Regions from separate parts of the Cupriavidus sp. MPR-AND1C genome, predicted to be linked through region 2. Evidence: predicted binding sites of a transcription regulator. Region 2 holds the regulator's gene; each other region holds the start of a gene.
What was found. Region 2 encodes FNR, which switches genes on or off when oxygen is low (the NO sensors DNR and NnrR bind a similar motif). Its sites were predicted from a motif close to TTGATNNNNATCAA; they were not measured.
Positions count from the first base shown of each region.

Region 1: AC1RWI_RS32130 (TraR/DksA family transcriptional regulator) is a predicted target of FNR. The motif match lies at 3,578-3,591, and genes of this name have one in related genera.
Region 3: AC1RWI_RS03985 (universal stress protein) is a predicted target of FNR. The motif match lies at 2,829-2,842, and genes of this name have one in related genera.

Region 1 covers NZ_JBXASU010000096.1:21,128-26,441, forward strand. The annotation lists gene rbbA (ribosome-associated ATPase/putative transporter RbbA) at 1-170, opposite strand, end outside; gene AC1RWI_RS32115 (HlyD family secretion protein) at 175-1,161, opposite strand; gene AC1RWI_RS32120 (zinc-dependent alcohol dehydrogenase family protein) at 1,431-2,438, opposite strand; gene AC1RWI_RS32125 (universal stress protein) at 2,630-3,460, shown strand; gene AC1RWI_RS32130 (TraR/DksA family transcriptional regulator) at 3,765-4,145, shown strand; gene AC1RWI_RS32135 (BCAM0308 family protein) at 4,233-4,736, shown strand; partial or broken gene AC1RWI_RS32140 (phosphoribosyltransferase) at 4,794-5,314, shown strand, end outside.
Region 2 covers NZ_JBXASU010000066.1:22,789-28,102, forward strand. The annotation lists gene scpB (SMC-Scp complex subunit ScpB) at 1-123, opposite strand, end outside; gene AC1RWI_RS27545 (hypothetical protein) at 250-585, shown strand; gene AC1RWI_RS27550 (sulfite exporter TauE/SafE family protein) at 716-1,480, opposite strand; gene fnr (fumarate/nitrate reduction transcriptional regulator Fnr) at 1,779-2,504, shown strand; gene AC1RWI_RS27560 (hypothetical protein) at 2,591-2,836, opposite strand; gene AC1RWI_RS27565 (hypothetical protein) at 2,839-3,057, opposite strand; gene ccoG (cytochrome c oxidase accessory protein CcoG) at 3,125-4,624, opposite strand; gene ccoP (cytochrome-c oxidase, cbb3-type subunit III) at 4,680-5,314, opposite strand, start outside.
Region 3 covers NZ_JBXASU010000004.1:81,935-87,248, forward strand. The annotation lists gene AC1RWI_RS03965 (MgtC/SapB family protein) at 90-659, opposite strand; partial or broken gene AC1RWI_RS03970 (hypothetical protein) at 697-819, opposite strand; partial or broken gene AC1RWI_RS03975 (FMN-dependent NADH-azoreductase) at 934-1,026, opposite strand; gene AC1RWI_RS03980 (winged helix-turn-helix transcriptional regulator) at 1,232-1,621, shown strand; gene AC1RWI_RS03985 (universal stress protein) at 1,819-2,658, opposite strand; gene groL (chaperonin GroEL) at 2,911-4,548, shown strand; gene AC1RWI_RS03995 (phosphoribosyltransferase) at 4,633-5,259, opposite strand; gene AC1RWI_RS04000 (nitroreductase family protein) at 5,292-5,314, opposite strand, start outside.

The sequences.
Region 1 (5,314 bases), on a different contig from region 2:
ATCACGCCGAGCAGCGTCGATTTACCAACGCCATCGGGGCCGATCAGGCCGATGGTGGCATTGCCGGGCAGCGTGAGCGACACATTGTCCAGCGCCACGCTGGCGCCGTAGCGGTGCGACAAGCCATCGATCCGGATGGCTGCGGCACCGTCGGGGTACGGACTCGGCATGGCGTCAGGCCGGCTGCCGGGGCAGTGTCAGCCCAGCGGGCCAGGGCTGCCTGGCATCCAGGCGCACAAAGCCATCGCCCGTCATGCCGGCCTTCAGTTTGGCCGCGTAGCGCTGGGCAACCTCGGGCGCCAGCTGCAGCTTGACGCGATACATCAGCTTGGCCCGCTCGGCATCGGTCTCGACATACTTGGGGGTGAACTGCGCCTCGCTGGCGACAAAGCTGACGCGGGCCGGGATCGGTTCGTCCTTCATGGCGTCCAGCACGATGCGCGCCTCGTCGCCGATCGCCAGCTTGCCGGCGGCACCCGCGGGCAGGAACACCGTGAAATACATATCGGCCAGGTTCAGCAGCGACACCACGCGCCCGCCCGCCGGCAGCACCGTGCCGACCTCGATCACGCGATACTCCACACGGCCGGCCACCGGGGCACGGATGGTTGCCTCATCCAGCTGGATCTTCAGGCGGGCAATCTGTGCGTTGGCCTCCGCGATCGCCGCGTTAGCCTCGCCAAGCCCGGCGCGCGCACCGGTCACGCCCGCGCTCTCGCCATCCAGGCCAAGCTGGCGGCGATCACGCTCCACGGAAGAAATCTGACGGTCCTGGTAGAGCTTGACCGCCTCGGTCAACTCCAGCCGCGCCAGCCGCTGGCGGCTCGCGCGCCCCTCGATCTCCGCCTGCGCGCGCGACGCCGCCTGCACGGCACGTTCGCGGGCCGCAGTGGCAAGGCTGAGTTGAGTCAATAGCTCGGCGTCATCCTGCCGGGCCACCACGGCGCCCGCAGCCAGGGCATCGCCCTCGCGAACCGGCAGATCGATGACGCGGCCCGGATACTTCACCGCCACGTCGAGGCGGCCGATCTCCATGCGCCCGTTGCTGTGGACCACATAAGCCGGCCACGGGTCGCGCTGGCTGCCAAGCCACCACACGGCGGCTCCAATAGCGCCAGCAACCAACAATACCGCTATACCCCAGCCTGGTTTGAGTTTCATCGGCTACCTGTGCACCTGTGCGCTGAATGATGGATGCCGCCGGGCGCTCCAGGGGGTTCAGGGTGTCGGGCAAAGGGGAGGGGAGACGACAAAGACAGACCTTGATCCGCGGGGCGACGGCGTAGGAACCCATGCTATCCGGCGGGGTGGGGCGTGGACTTGATCTAGCGCAAGTCGGTGCCGAAGGGGGCACTTTTTGGAGGGGGAGTTCTAATAGGTACCGTGTTTAGCGCCGCGGTCGATGTATCGGTTGCCCGAGCGATGTCACGCTAGGCGATGCGCAGTACCGCCGCGCCGGCCAGGCGGCCCGCGCGCAGGTCGGCCAGCGCGGCATTGGCCTGCTCCAGCGGATAGACCGTCGTGGTGGTGCGCAACGGCGTGGCCCGGGCGATTCGCATCAGTTCCAGGCCGTCGTCGCGCGTGAGGTTGGCCACCGACACGATCGATCGCTCCTCCCATAGCAGGCGATAGGGGAAGGCCGGAATATCGCTCATGTGGATGCCGCCGCAAACCACGGTGCCGCCCTTGGCCACGGCTTGCAGCGCCATCGGCACCAGCGCACCCACCGGCGCGAAGATCAGCGCGGCATCGAGCGGCCGCGGCGCGGGCTGGTCGCTCGGACCGGTCCAGCACGCCCCGGTGTCACGGGCGAGCTGGCAGGCGGCGGTGTCGCCGGGACGCGTGAAGGCAAAGATCTCGCGCTGCTGGGCGACGGCGATCTGCGTCACCAGGTGGGCCGCGGCGCCAAATCCGTAGATGCCGACAGACCGGACCTTGCGGGCGTCACCGGCCATGCACAGCGTGCGGTAGCCAATCAGGCCCGCGCACAGCAAGGGCGCCGCATGCTCGTCGTCGTAGTGCTCCGGGATAGGGAAGCAATAGCGGCTGTCGGCTACCGCGTACTCGGCGTAGCCGCCGTCGCGCGTATAGCCGGTGAACTGCGGCGTATCGCACAGGTTTTCGCGATGCGCGGCGCAATAGCCGCAGTGCCCGCAGGTCTGCCCGAGCCACGGCACGCCGACCCGGTCGCCCGGGGCAAGGCCCGTTACGCTAGTGCCACAGGACTCGACCCTGCCGACGACTTCGTGTCCGGGAATGAGCGCGGCTTTCGGGTGCGCGAGTTCGCCGTCGACAATGTGCAGGTCGGTGCGGCAGACGCCGCAGGTGCTCACCGCGATACGCACTTCGCCTGGGCCGGGGTTTGGCACGGGGACGTGCGCCAGGCGCAGGACCGGCCCGGTGCCGTCGAAAATCATGGCGCGCATCGTCTCGTGCATGGTGACATCCTCGCCGGTGCCCAGCATTTATCCTAGGCCACGCCGACTGCCGGCGCTTGATCCGTATCAATGGCGTACGCGAGGCGCCAGCCCCTGTGCAGAAGATATCGGCTTGACCTGAGTCAATAGCCAAGTCCAAACGCTTCCTAGACTGGATTCAAGCTCCCAAACCCAAACCGCACAGGAATGTCATGGAATACGCCAGCATCATGGTCCACCTGGACACCAGCCCACGCGCGATGGACCGGCTTGAAATCGCTGCCCGGCTCGCCGTGGCCCGCCATGCCCGGCTGATCGGGCTGTTTGCCGGCTTTATGCCGGACGTCGCCTGGTTTTACCTGATGGAGGGCGCCGCGACCTACATCAACGAGGACCGCCAGCGGCGCAGCGAGGCGCGCGAGGCGGTGCACCGGCGCTTCCGGGCGGCAACGCAGGACCTGGGGATCGAAACCGAGTGGCGGGCAGTGGAGGGCGATCCGTTGACGATGGCACTGCGCGAAGCGCGCGAGGCCGACCTTGTCGTTGCCGGGCAATATGATCCGGACGACCCAGACAGCTTTGTTGCGACCCAGTTCCTGGAAACCCTCATCCTCGACGTTGGCAGGCCGGTCCTTATCATTCCCTTCGCCGGCCAGTTCGCCGTCCCTGGCGCCCGTGTCATGGTGGCTTGGAACGGCGGACGCGAGGCCACGCGCGCCTTGCACGACGCCATGCCCTTGATCTGCGGCGGGCAGGCCAAGGTGCTTTGCGCGCAAGGTACCGGCGCGCGGCCCGATGCGAGCCTGCCGGGCCATGCCATGGCTGCTCTGGCAAGCCATGGCGTCCACGCAGAGCTTGAACACTGCCAGGAAGGATCGGACATCGCCATCGGCGAAACCTTGCTCTCGCGCGCGGCGGATTTTGGCGCCGATCTGGTGGTGATGGGTGCCTACGGGCGCGGCCGCCTGCGCGAGTTGGTACTGGGTGGCGTCACCAGGGCTTTGCTGGACACCATGACGGTGCCCGTCCTGATGTCGCATTAGTCACATCGGCCACATTGGCCACATTGGCCACAATTACGGCCGGCATGGCGCCGGCGCGATATCCGCGCCCACGCGCACCATGGCTGAGGCTGGCTTTGCGCAGGGCCGGAAGTGAGATTGACGCGGATCAAGCTTACCGGCAGCCCCCCAAACTATATTGAAGCTTGAAGCGGAACGAGGGTTCAGCGCGCCGCGCCGCAGGCACTCCGTACCGGCGGCCCATTACTTGATCTGGCGCGGGCGGCCTGCCCGATGTCATCGCCTCATGCATGAGGATCCGCTTTGCCGCGCCCGGGAGTCAACGATGTCCGATCTAACGAAAGAGCAGCTCTCCAGCCTCGTCACCTTGCTGGATGGCAGAGAGCAGAGAATCCGTGGCCAGATGGACGCCGCTGCCGTTTCCCGTACTGTGTCCGCCGAGCGCGAAGCGAGCGACGACGCGGATCTCGCCGAGCACGGCACCGAGGAGCGCATGGACGATGCCGTGGCGGAACATTACCGCATGGAACTGGCCGACATAGCGGTGGCGCGTAAGCGGATCGCCAGGCTCAGCTACGGCGTGTGCCTGGACTGCGGCGAGCCTATTCCTTATCCGCGGCTGCAAGCGTATCCCACGGCCAAACGCTGCACCCCTTGCCAGCGCAAGCACGAGCACATGTTCGGGGCGCCGAGCGGTATGCGATGAACATGGGCGGGCTCGCCAGGTGAGTCCGCAATACAGCAGGCAGGCCGCGTGGGCGCTGCCCGATTCGATTTCAGGAAGGAGCCAGACATGAAAGTCCGTGAGCGTGCGAGTCAGGTCAGGCCGGCCCGTTGGGACCGGCTTCCCCAGGATCCCATCCACGATGCCTACAAGCAGCCGGAGCAAGCGCCTGCCATCGCTTCCTGTCCGGCTTGCCACGCGGTCCTCCTGAAAGGACGTTGGCAATGGCGGGCCGTGCCGCCTGGCGCCAAGGCACTGATGTGCCCGGCCTGCCACCGCACCGCCGACCTTGTGCCCGCGGCGCGGTTGACACTGGATGGGGCGTTTCAGCGGGAGCACCGGGAAGAGATTCTCGGGCTGGTGCGGCACCGGGAAGCCCTGATGAGGGAGAGTCATCCGATGGAGCGCATCATGGCGACGCAGACGCAGGAGGATCGCATCACCATCACGACCACGGGCTTTCACCTGGCACGCGATATTGGCTCTGCCGTGCATCATGCGTATCGTGGCAAGCTGGAAATCGACTATCCCGACGCCGACGAGACCCTGTATGTCCATTGGCACCGCGCTTGAGGGCCGTCCAGTCTGGCAAACCAGCTAGCTAGTCCCTCACAGGCAAGAGGTGATGTCATGACTTTCCAGGACAGGAACGAGGCCGCCGAGCGGCTGGCCGAAGCGCTCTCCGGGTATGGCGACGCCCATCCCCTTGTGCTGGCCATTCCAAGGGGCGGCGTGCCGATGGGCAAGATACTCGCCGACCGTCTCGGCGGCGAACTGGACGTGGTCCTGGTCAGGAAGCTAGGGGCGCCATTCGACCGCGAGATGGCGGTCGGCGCGGTCGATGAAAGCGGCTGGGTCTACGTGACGCCCTACGCGGCACGAGTTGGCGCCGACGCCAGCTATCTCAACCAGGAGCGCAACGAACAGCTTGCATTGCTGCGCCGCCGCCGGGAGCAATACACGCCGGGGCGCCGCGCGCGTGCTCTGGACGGGCGCACTGTGATCGTGGTGGACGATGGGCTTGCCACGGGCGCCACCATGATTGCTGCACTGCATGCCGTGCGCCAGCAGCATCCTGCCCGGCTGGTATGTGCTGTTCCCGTGGCCGCGCCGGCTTCGCTCGCCGAGGTGCGGCGCTACGCGGATGAGGT
Region 2 (5,314 bases):
CACGCGAATGGTGTCGGCACCGACGTCGTCGGCAAACAGCCGGCGCAAGTCATTGACGCGCAAGGGTTCCTGCGCGCAGATCAGCGCGGTCTCGAGGACGATCTTCGCCTCTTGGGTATTCATGTTGATTGCGTGCAGCCTGTCTTTGCACCTGCGCCCCGGTTGATCCCGGGCGCACTGGAGATTGCGGGTTCAGCGGTAGGGATTGCCACCGCCATCTGGCCGCGCAGCCAACCGCATGCTCGATGCATGCCAGCCGTGCGCCTTCTTTTATTGCATCGGGTGCCGGACCTGACCGGCAGGAGATCGCCCGGCCACCGGCTTTATCTGCCGGTCGACGGAGCCCTTGCGTCGCGCCTTCCCCCTGATGTGGCGGACCTGTCCGGCACGGCGTTTATCGTCGAACGCACCGGTTGCAAGAAAATACGGATATTGGGCCTGCTGACCTATTTCACCCCGCCCTGCCGTGACTGGTCTTTTGAACCGAATCTTTTTAACCGGACGGCGGATGGGGAACGGTCCCTGGCGCTGATGCCTGCCTGGGTGTTCCTGGCATGCATCCCTGATGCAGCGGATGCTACCTGACGATGCCACGATGAAACACGCTGCGCGATATCGCTGTTCTTGCGATTGTATGGCATTCCCTGGCAAACCTGCAACCGATTCGCGCAGCTAGCTCAGCGCAGAAGTGACAAATACACCACGAAACGGCGCTTCAGAAGACAAGGCAGAATCCATGCGCGGCAAGCGTCTCTGGCAAAAGCAGTGCACGCGCCACCCCGGCCAAGCCAAAGGCCACCACCGCAAGGCCAGCGCCAGCCCGCAACGCCGGGCGCCGCGAAAGTTGCCTGAGATAGCCGGACAGGCCCGAGATCACCAGCAGGTTTGGCAGGGTGCCAAGGCCAAACACGGCCATCACCAGCGCGCCCGACGGCGCATTGCCGGCCAGCAACGCCATGGCAAGGGCGCCGTACACCATGCCGCACGGGACCAGCCCCCAGGCTAGCCCCATGCCGTAGCGCCGCAGCAACCGGCCCTGCCCCTGCGCCCGGGCCACAGCCGGCAAGCGCGCCCCGACGGCGCCAAGGCCGCGCAGCAAACCGCCCGCGCCACGGGCGGCGAGCCGCTCCAGCCAACCCGTACCCATGGTGCGCCCGCGCAACATCCACAAGCCCGACAGCACCAACATCACGCTGCCGATCCCGAACAGCCAACGCTGCAGCGGCAGGTACTGTGCCTTCCAGACACCAGCGCCAAGGGCGCCCAGCAAGGCCCCCAGCACCGCATACATGCTCAGCCGCCCGGCATGCATGACAAGCAGTTCCAGCAACCAATGGCCGGGACGCCGGAGCACCGTGGCGGGCACGCGCGCAACGCCGCCCTGCTCCGCCGCCAGCGCGATCCCGCCGCACATGGCGGCGCAGTGCACGCCGCCCAGCAAAGCCAGGGTAAATACGCTGATAAGCACGCCTATGGTCAACTTCTCCTCCCAATCACACAATCGCAACGTCCGACGCGGTAAAATGCGGCGAACGCGCCCCCGCAGTTCCAAGAGGCGCTATCAACATGAAGCTTGGCGCCCGCGCACACCAGTGCGCTCGCGCAACATGACGACGGGCACGGCAAGCCGCGCTGCACAGATAGCGCACTGCCGCAAGACCCGCGCGCCAGGCCGATGTGGATAGCGCTTCCAATCGACGACTCTCAACGTCAAGCTCTCAACTCAATGCGCCTGCCACATCGCGCTTGATTGACTGCGCTAAACCGACAGGCCCCAATTGCTCACCACCATTCCCATTACCGAGATGTCGCCCCGCTGCTCCACTTGCTCGCTCGGCCAGCTCTGCCTGCCCGTCGGCATGTCGCAGCAGGACCTCGAAAAGATGGATACGCTGGTCCAGGACCGGGTGCGCGTACGCAAGGGCGAAACCCTGTACCGCCTCGGAGATCCTCTCACCGCCGTCTACGCGATCCGCTTCGGCACGCTCAAGACCCACCTGACAATGGAAGACGGCCGCTCGCAGATCACGGGCTTCCACCTTCCCGGCGAAGTCGTCGGCCTCGACGGCCTTGGCGAGATGCAGCACGCTTCGGACGCCACCGCACTGGAGGATACCGAAGTCTGCATGGTGCGCTTTGGCGATCTCCAGACGCTGTCCAACGTCCTGCCTTCCCTGCAGCATCAGTTCATGCGCCTGATGAGCAAGGAGATCTCGCAGGACCAGGTCATGTTGATCACGCTCGGATCGATGCGTGCCGAGGAGCGGCTTGCCGCTTTCCTGATCAACCTGTCCGAGCGCTTGTCCGCGCGCGGCTATTCGGCCTCCGAGTTTGTGCTGCGCATGAGCCGCGAGGAAATCGGCAGCTACCTGGGACTCAAGCTCGAAACCGTCAGCCGCCTGTTCTCGCGCTTTGCGGAAGCCGGCCTGATCCAGATTCGCCAGCGCCACGTCAAGCTGGTCGACATGGCGGGGATCAAGCAGATCGTCAACAAGTCCTGCTGACGTGCTCGTCGCGGGCCACCCTCGCCCGCGGCGGCTCGCCGCGATACCGCGCCTGCTGGCCTGAACCGGCAAGGCGCGCATCGCATTCACTCCAGCTCGTCCGTGTCCGCCAGCCGCGTGGGCATGGTGTACAGCGTCAAGCCGCTCGACAGCGAGCACAGCACCCACGCGATCAGGAAGCCCACGGTGTAGACCGCCTCCCGCGATGCCTCGACCGGCTGGCCGAAGAAGCGCAGGTCGCCGGGATCGACCATGGAGAATACCAGCGCGGTCGTCAGCCCGGCGACCAGGAAAGCGGGCCACAGCACCCACATCAGCCAGCGTAGTCTCATGATCACCTCGCTTGCGCCGCGACCGGCGCTGCCTGGCGTGCCCCGCTGCCCGCCTTCTCGACCACCAGGCCGTGGCGAGCCACCCCCTCCTCAATGGGCGGATCCGGATGGGTCATGGCCAGCCAGATCGTGACCCCGCAGGCCACCATGGCCACGAATGGCCCACTCATCAGCAGCCACGGCCATGGCTCCTTCCACCAGGGATTGCTTTGCTGCGTCATCTGGCCTCCTCTAGATCTAGATCGCGTATGTTGCGTGCGGATTGGTGCATCCAGCGTCTCAGCCGCCTCATAGATTGCGCGGCACGATAAAGCTGGTGCTCTGTCGAATCTCCGCGCCATGACTCCCCGCGCCCTCGTCGGGCACCGCGGTCACTGTGACCTCGATCTTGTGCGTGCCCTGCGCCGCGGACTCGATCGGCACGCGCACCCGCACGGGAATCAGGCGATTGGACGTGGGCTCCAGGTTGCCCGCAGCGTGGTCATATTCCACGACCAGGCCCTTGAGCTCATCGCTGCCCGCGCTGACGGCGACGCGCATCGGCGCCTCTGTCGTGTTGATCAGCTGCAGCCGGTACACGTTTTCGATCCAGCGCCCTTCCACTTCCCGCCCCAGCGCGCCGCGGTCGCGGATGATATCGACCTTGAGCGGCGTGCGCATGGCCAGCGAGACCATGAAGCCGGCGACCAGCGCCAGCCAGATCAACGAGTAGATCACCGTGCGCGGCCGCACCAGGCGCTTGCGCGCCACGGTCTCGGAGAGCGCGCTGCGCATGGCGTTCTCAGAGGTATAGCGAATCAGCCCGCGCGGGTAAGCCATCTTGTCCATGACCTGGTTGCAGGCGTCAATACAGGCGCCGCAGCCAATGCAGTCGTACTGCAGTCCATCGCGAATATCGATGCCAGTAGGACAGACCTGCACGCAGATGCTGCAATTCACGCACGAGCCCAGCCCGGCAGCCTTGTGGTCCGCCTTGCGCGAGCGGCTGCCGCGCGGCTCGCCGCGGCCCACGTCATAGGTGACTACATAGGTGTCGCGATCCACCATCACGCTCTGGAAGCGCGCATACGGGCACATGTACTTGCAGACCTGCTCGCGCATGAAGCCGGCGTTGCCCCAGGTGGCAAACGAGTAAAACAGCATCCAGAACGTCTGCCACGGACCGAGCGAGAGGCTCAGCACCTGCGCGCCGAGCGTGCGGATGGGCGAGAAATAGCCGACGAAGGTAAAGCCGGTCCATAGCGCGATCACGATCCAGAGCGTGTGCTTGGTGGCCTTCAGGCGCAGTTTGCGCGCGCTCCAAGGATCGCCGTCCAGGCGGATACGGGCAAAGCGGTCGCCTTCCACATGCCGCTCAATCCACATGAATATCTCGGTGTACACCGTCTGCGGACACGCGTAGCCGCAAAACAGCCGCCCCGCGATCGCCGTGAAGAGAAACAGCGACACTGCGGAGATCACCAGCAGCACGGCAAGGTAGATCACATCCTGCGGCCACAGCACCAGGCCGAAAATATAGAACTTGCGCGCGCCGAGATCGAACAACATGGCCTGGCGGCCGTTCCACTGCAGCCAGGGCATGCCATAGAAGAACAGCTGGGTCAGGACCACCATCCAGACCCGCCAGCTCGAGAACGCACCCGACACCGAGCGCGGATAGATCTTGCGGCGGACTTCATACAGGGTCTCGTCCGACGTTTCCGCGTCCGCCGAATCAGGTGTAGGTGCTCGCAGCGGCGCCCACGCGGCCCCGTTCCTTTCAAGCGGCTCCGGTCCGGGGGCGTTCATGGGCGAACGCCCCCGCCGCGGTGCGGGTCGGGCTGACAAGCATAAGCGCAGCGGCTCATTGCTTCCCCCCTTCGCCTGCGCCGCCGATGTTGGACAGGCCCCAGACATAGGCCGTCAACATGCGGATGCGCTCCGGCGTGAGGATTTCCTCGTGCGCCGGCATATGGTTGTTATGGCCCTTCAGGATGGCGTCGACGATGTTCGCCTCCGAACTGCCGTACAGCCACACGCGGTCCGACAGGTTAGGCGCGCCAAGCGCCTGGTTGCCCTTGCCGGTGGAGCCATGGCAGGCCGCGCAGGTGGACTTGAACGTGCTCTCGCCGCGCGAGGCGCGGATCGGGTCGGAAGACAGGCCGGACAGCGAACGCACGTATTGCGCCACGTCACCAGCGAGCTTGCCGTCGATGGTCGAGGCGAACGACGGCATCACGCCATTGCGGCCCTTGGTAATGGTCTGCGTGATGGTCTCGGGATCCCCGCCGTACAGCCAGTCGTTGTCGGTCAGGTTGGGAAAGCCGCGGCTGCCGCGCGCATCGGAGCCGTGGCATTGCGCGCAGTAGTTGAGAAACAGGCGTTGCCCGATCTCGCGCGCCGCCGGTTCGGCCGCCACCTGCTTGACGTCCATCTGCATGTACTTGCCATAGACCTCGCGCTGCAGTTGTTCGGCCGCCTGGCGGTGCGCCTCCAGCT
Region 3 (5,314 bases), on a different contig from region 2:
GCACGGGGTCGGCAAAATTGCGGTGTATTCACTTCGCCTGACTCAACTCGTCTATATCCACGCTCTGCCGGCAAACAGCTTGAACGTTTTTAAACCATGTGTTCGCCTACCCGAATCAATTGCGTACCGGCACGATGCTGAACCGGGAGACACCCTGGGTTGCAGCCATCTCGGCCGCAAGTCCCGCCGCGCGCCTTGTCCGGTGCGACCAGGCTGATTCGCCACACGGCCTGGTTGTCGGCAAACGTGATGGTCAGGCTGACGTGCAGCACGCGATAGCCGCGGGATTTCGCCCTGTCGATCAGCAGATCGAGGTCAGGTGCTTCTCCGGGCTGGAAAGTCAGCGACACATCCAGCGTCATGCGCCCCGGAAGCCTGGACTCCAGCCGGTGCAACAGGGACATCGAACCCACGCATAGCACGGCGAGCAGCAACGCGGCGGCATAGAAACCAACGCCGAGCAACACGCCGATGGCCGAGGCGGCCCAGATGGATGCCGCAGTGATGAGGCCGCGGATGCTCATGCCGTCCTTCATGATGACCCCGGCGCCAAGGAAGCCGTCGCCGGTGATTACGCCCTGGATGGTATGGGTCGGGTCTGCCTGGATGTGCGCCGTGGCGCCCCCGTACCAGAGCGACGCATGACCGACGAACACCATCCAGGCGCGCCTGGGCTTCATGAAGATCGGTGATCTTGCCCTGGCCGATGTCGAAGCGCGCCTTCGCGCGGTCGCGTTGCTGTCGCAACGCCGCCTTCTCGGCCTGCACCACGCGGAGCGTCTCCTCGCCCAACACCACGCCGAAGTATGCCTCGGCCACCCGCAAAGCCAGGTCCTGGCGGGACTGATCAAACTGCGTTTGCGCCAGGCTCGGAGAGCCGCGAGGTCACGGCGCAATCTGCGCTCGAACAGCGACGCACGCGATTGCTGGAAACCGTCGGCATGCCGCGATGGCGGCCGAAAGGGTACGGCTGACGGAATTGCCTCCCAGGATGCTGGAATCAATGTGAAGAAGCTTCGTGGTCACTCGGGGATCTCCAATAGTAGGCGCTGCCCATCGCGGAGTTGATCAGTCCGAATTCAATGGGCGCGATTGCGTGATGGCTCGCGACCAACATCCGCATCATTCGCGTCCGCCACAAGGAGGCACACCGATGTTACCTGCGACCATTCAACGGGAGTCCGACGATGCGACTGGCACGGTCGTCGAGCACAGGGGCCGCTTGCCCGGCATGCTGGAAAGACGTAACGGGATAGATTTGCCCAGCGACTGCCAGGGATCGGGGGCCGTCCTCGCGCGCATCGGCGATAAGTGGAGCGTCCTCATCCTCGTACTCCTTGCTGACGGACCTATGCGGTTCAATGAACTGAAGCGGAAGATCGCAGGCATCTCGCAGCGCATGCTGACGCGGACGTTGCGGGGACTGGAACGAGACGGACTGGTTACGCGGACCGTATATGGCACGATTCCACCGCGCGTTGACTACGCGTTGACCTGCCTCGGCCACTCGCTAAGGACACTTGTGGAAGCACTCGGGCTATGGGCCATCGCGCATCTCCCAGCCATTGAACAGGCGAGACAGGCGTTCGACCTCCGCGGAAAAAAAGAACTCGGCGCGTGACAAGATCCAGCAAAGGGCCGGCTCATGGCCGCCGATGTCCCAAATGGGGAACAGCCGTTCATCGTTTGCTGGCGCGTGGCCAAATGCGGCGCCAGGGTGACCCAACCCGCCTCAACAGGTCCCTTGATACCCGTCGAGGGCAAGTTCGCATGCCATGGCATGCGTCGCGCGGGCGGCTTCCGCAATGGCTTCGTCATTCAGTGGGAAAAGAGCACAGGGACTGTCATGCCTTCCAGCAACGTCCGTGTCGTCCCGCCCAGAACTACCTCGCGAAGCCTGTTGTGTCCATATGTGCCGGCCACGACGAGATCAGCCTCCAGATTCGACGCCTCCGACAGCAGGCGCTCGCCGGCATCGCCGGATGCTGCCACAGGAAGGTTGCGCAATGCGGCACTCACGCCATGTGCCGCCAACCAGGTTGCCGCATACTGGGCAAGCGCACTCCATGGGTCGCCGACCTTGCCAGCCAGCGTGCATGTCGTGATGGTCACCGCTCTGGCTTTGCGCAGTAGCGGCAGCGCATCGCGGATGGCCCGCGCGGCCTCCCGCCCGCCGTCCCAGGCGACCAGGATGCGGCAGGCCACCGTCTCAAACCACCCCACGCTCGGTATCGTCAGGACTGGCCGGCCGCTGGCAAGCACAATGGATTCGGCGAAGTTCTCGGCCACGAAGGCGGCCGGATTCGCCGGGTCGTCCTGTCCGACCACGATGAGGTCCGCCAGCCGCGCCTCCCGCTGCCCGATGCGCAGCGGAGGTTCGTCGAAGGCATTCCATTCGGTAGTGATGGGCAGTTCTTCTGTCGCACCTTCGAAACCATGCCGCACGACCTCGCGATCCTGCTCGTATTGGGCTTGGAGGACCTCGAGATAGCGCGCGCCGTCGGCAAGGCGGTACGCCCACGTCGGCTCCGGGCGGCGACAGGCAAACATGCCAATCAGCTTGGCATTGTGCTGGACCGCCAGTCGTGCGGCGATATCGAGCCGGTGGTAGGACCGTCGGCTGGCGTCGAGTATGACCAGGATGGTAGCAAAGGACATAAAGATACTCCCGCTGGTTAGTGCGCTCTTGACCGACATTGAGAGCACTGTAGACATTCCCGCGTGCAGCGCAAGGACGGCTTGTCCACTCTTTGCTCCAGGTTAAGAATCGCCAGACGCCTCACAAGGCTCCGGTCTGAATGGCCGGGCAGCAGCAGCGTCCCCGGTGTTTGCGCTGCATCAACGCGCAGCTGGACACGGCAACTACGATAGGACCAGCTAGCCCAATGCATTGCCGACGCGGAGATCGCCATGCCTGCCAGAACACTCATCTTCCATCATGACGCACGCCGCATGATGCTGATCGGCGTGGAGCAATTGGCCCACGCGGTCAAGGTGACGCTGGGTCCGGGCGGCCGCAACGTGATCGTGGAGCGCCCCGGCATGGCGCCGCTGGTCGCCAATTCCGGCGTGGTCGTGGCAAAGTCTGTGACGCTGGCCAATCCGTTCGCCGAAATGGGTGCCCGCCTGATCTGCGAGGCTGCGGTGCGCACCAGTGAGATCGCCGGCGATGGCACCACAACCGCGACCACGCTGGCCCACGCGATCGTGGCCGAAGGTGTGAAGTATGTCGAAGCCGGTCACGACCCCATGCAGCTCAAACGCGGCATCGAGGCCGCCGGCAAGCTGGTCGCCAGCGCCTTGCTGGAAAGCGCCCGGCCCTGCGGCAGTACCGACGAGATGCGCCAGATCGCCACGATCTCGGCCAGCGGCGACCAGACCGTCGGCATGCTGGTGGCCCAGGCTGTCGAGCGGGTCGGCAAGGATGGTGCCATCAGCGTGGAGGATGGCTCGAAGCTGGACGACGCACTGGATATCGCCGACGGCGCGCTGATCGATCGCGGCTATCTCTCACCCCTGTTCGCGACCAACGAGAGCCGTGCCGTCGTGCTGGAATCACCATTGGTACTGCTGTGCGACGCGAACATTGCTGCCATCGCGCAACTGCTGCCCGTCCTGGAGGCCGTGAGCGGCACCGGCCGGCCCTTGCTGGTCATCGCCAATGACGTGGAGGGGGAAGCCCTGGCCACGCTCGTGGTCAACAACCTGCGCGGCGCGCTGAAGAGCTGCGCGGTCAAGTCGCCGGGTTTCGGCGACTCGCGTACCGAGCAGTTGGGCGACCTGGCCGCGTTGACCGGCGCCACCGTTGTCTCTGCGCATGCTGGTATCTCGCTCGAGCACGTGACGCTCGAACAGCTTGGCGATGCCCGCCGCGTGGAGGTCAATAAGGACGCCACCACGCTGATTGCCTCTGGTGGCGAACGCCCGCGCGTGGCCGAACGTATTGCCGCCCTGCGTCTGCGCCTGGACGAGGCGCGCTCGGACTATGAGCGCGAGGCTCTGCAAAGGCGCTTGGCCCGATTGGCCGGCGGGGTAGCCGTGATCAAGGTGGGGGCGGCGACGGAGAGCGCACTGCACGAACGCAAGAGTCGCTTCCAGGATGCATTGCACGCCACCCGTGCCGCGGTGGACGAGGGAATCGTCGCCGGTGGCGGCGTGGCGCTGTTGCGCGCCCGCGCTGCCCTTGACGCCTGGCAGGCGCCGAACGCCGAGCAGGCCGCCGGCGGCCACATCGTCCACGCGGCACTGGCCGCGCCGATGCGGCAGATCGCCGCCAACGCAGGCGCGGATGCTGACGCAGTCGTGCATCAGGTAAACGCCAGCGCCGGCACGCTCGGCTACGACGCTGGCACCGAGCGCTTTGGCGACATGATGGAGTTGGGCGTGATCGACCTCGTCAAGGTAGTGCGCACGGCCCTGCAGAATGCTGTGTCGGTCGCCTCGCTGCTGCTGACGACAGACTGCATGATCTCGGTGCAACGCAGCCCCGCCCGCCAGGACGACCTCAGCATGCGTCCGGGGTCATCGATGTTCGGCGAAGACTACTGAGCAACTCCGCCCGCGCAAGTGCGTGCCAGGTGCAGGCGGCGACGTCACACGGCGACGTCACATTAAGCGGCCACCTCGGTGCCCTTATCTTCCTGCCAGACAGGCTACCACTTCCGCATCCTTGACCTGCGAGAAGTCGCGGTAGAAATCGCCAACTGCCCGGAAACGGTCCGGCGACTCCAGGCACACGACCTCGTCGGCATAGGGCTGCAACAGCGCCAGCGTTTGCGGTGGCGCCACCGGTACCGCGCAGATGATCCGCGCGGGCTTTTGCTCGCGGATAGCGTGCAGGGCGGCGATCATTGAAGCTCCGGTCGCCAGACCGTCGTCCACGACGATAACCTGCCGACCGGTGGCGCAGAGCGGATCCCGGCCCGGGGTGTACGCGGCGCGGCGCTGCCGTAGCAAATCGAGCTGGGCGGCCCGCTCACGGTCGATGTACGCACTGTCGGCGCCCGCCACGGTGGCATAGGGCGTGAGGTAAGTCCAGCCGGTCTCGTCCACCGCTCCGATGGCAAACTCCGGATTGCCAGGCGCGCCGAGCTTGCGAACGAGGACGACGTCAAGATCCGCGCTCAGCGCATCGGCGATGATGGCGCCCATGGGTACCGCGCCGCGCGGCACTGCCAGCACCAGCGGCCGCTTTCCGGCATGGCCAGCGAGCGCACGCGCCAGTTGTGCGGCGGCATCGGCCCTGTCAATGAATGGCATGGTTGCTCTCCTGTGGTTGGCCGTATGGCCGCTTAGGCCGGATAGCCCACGCTTT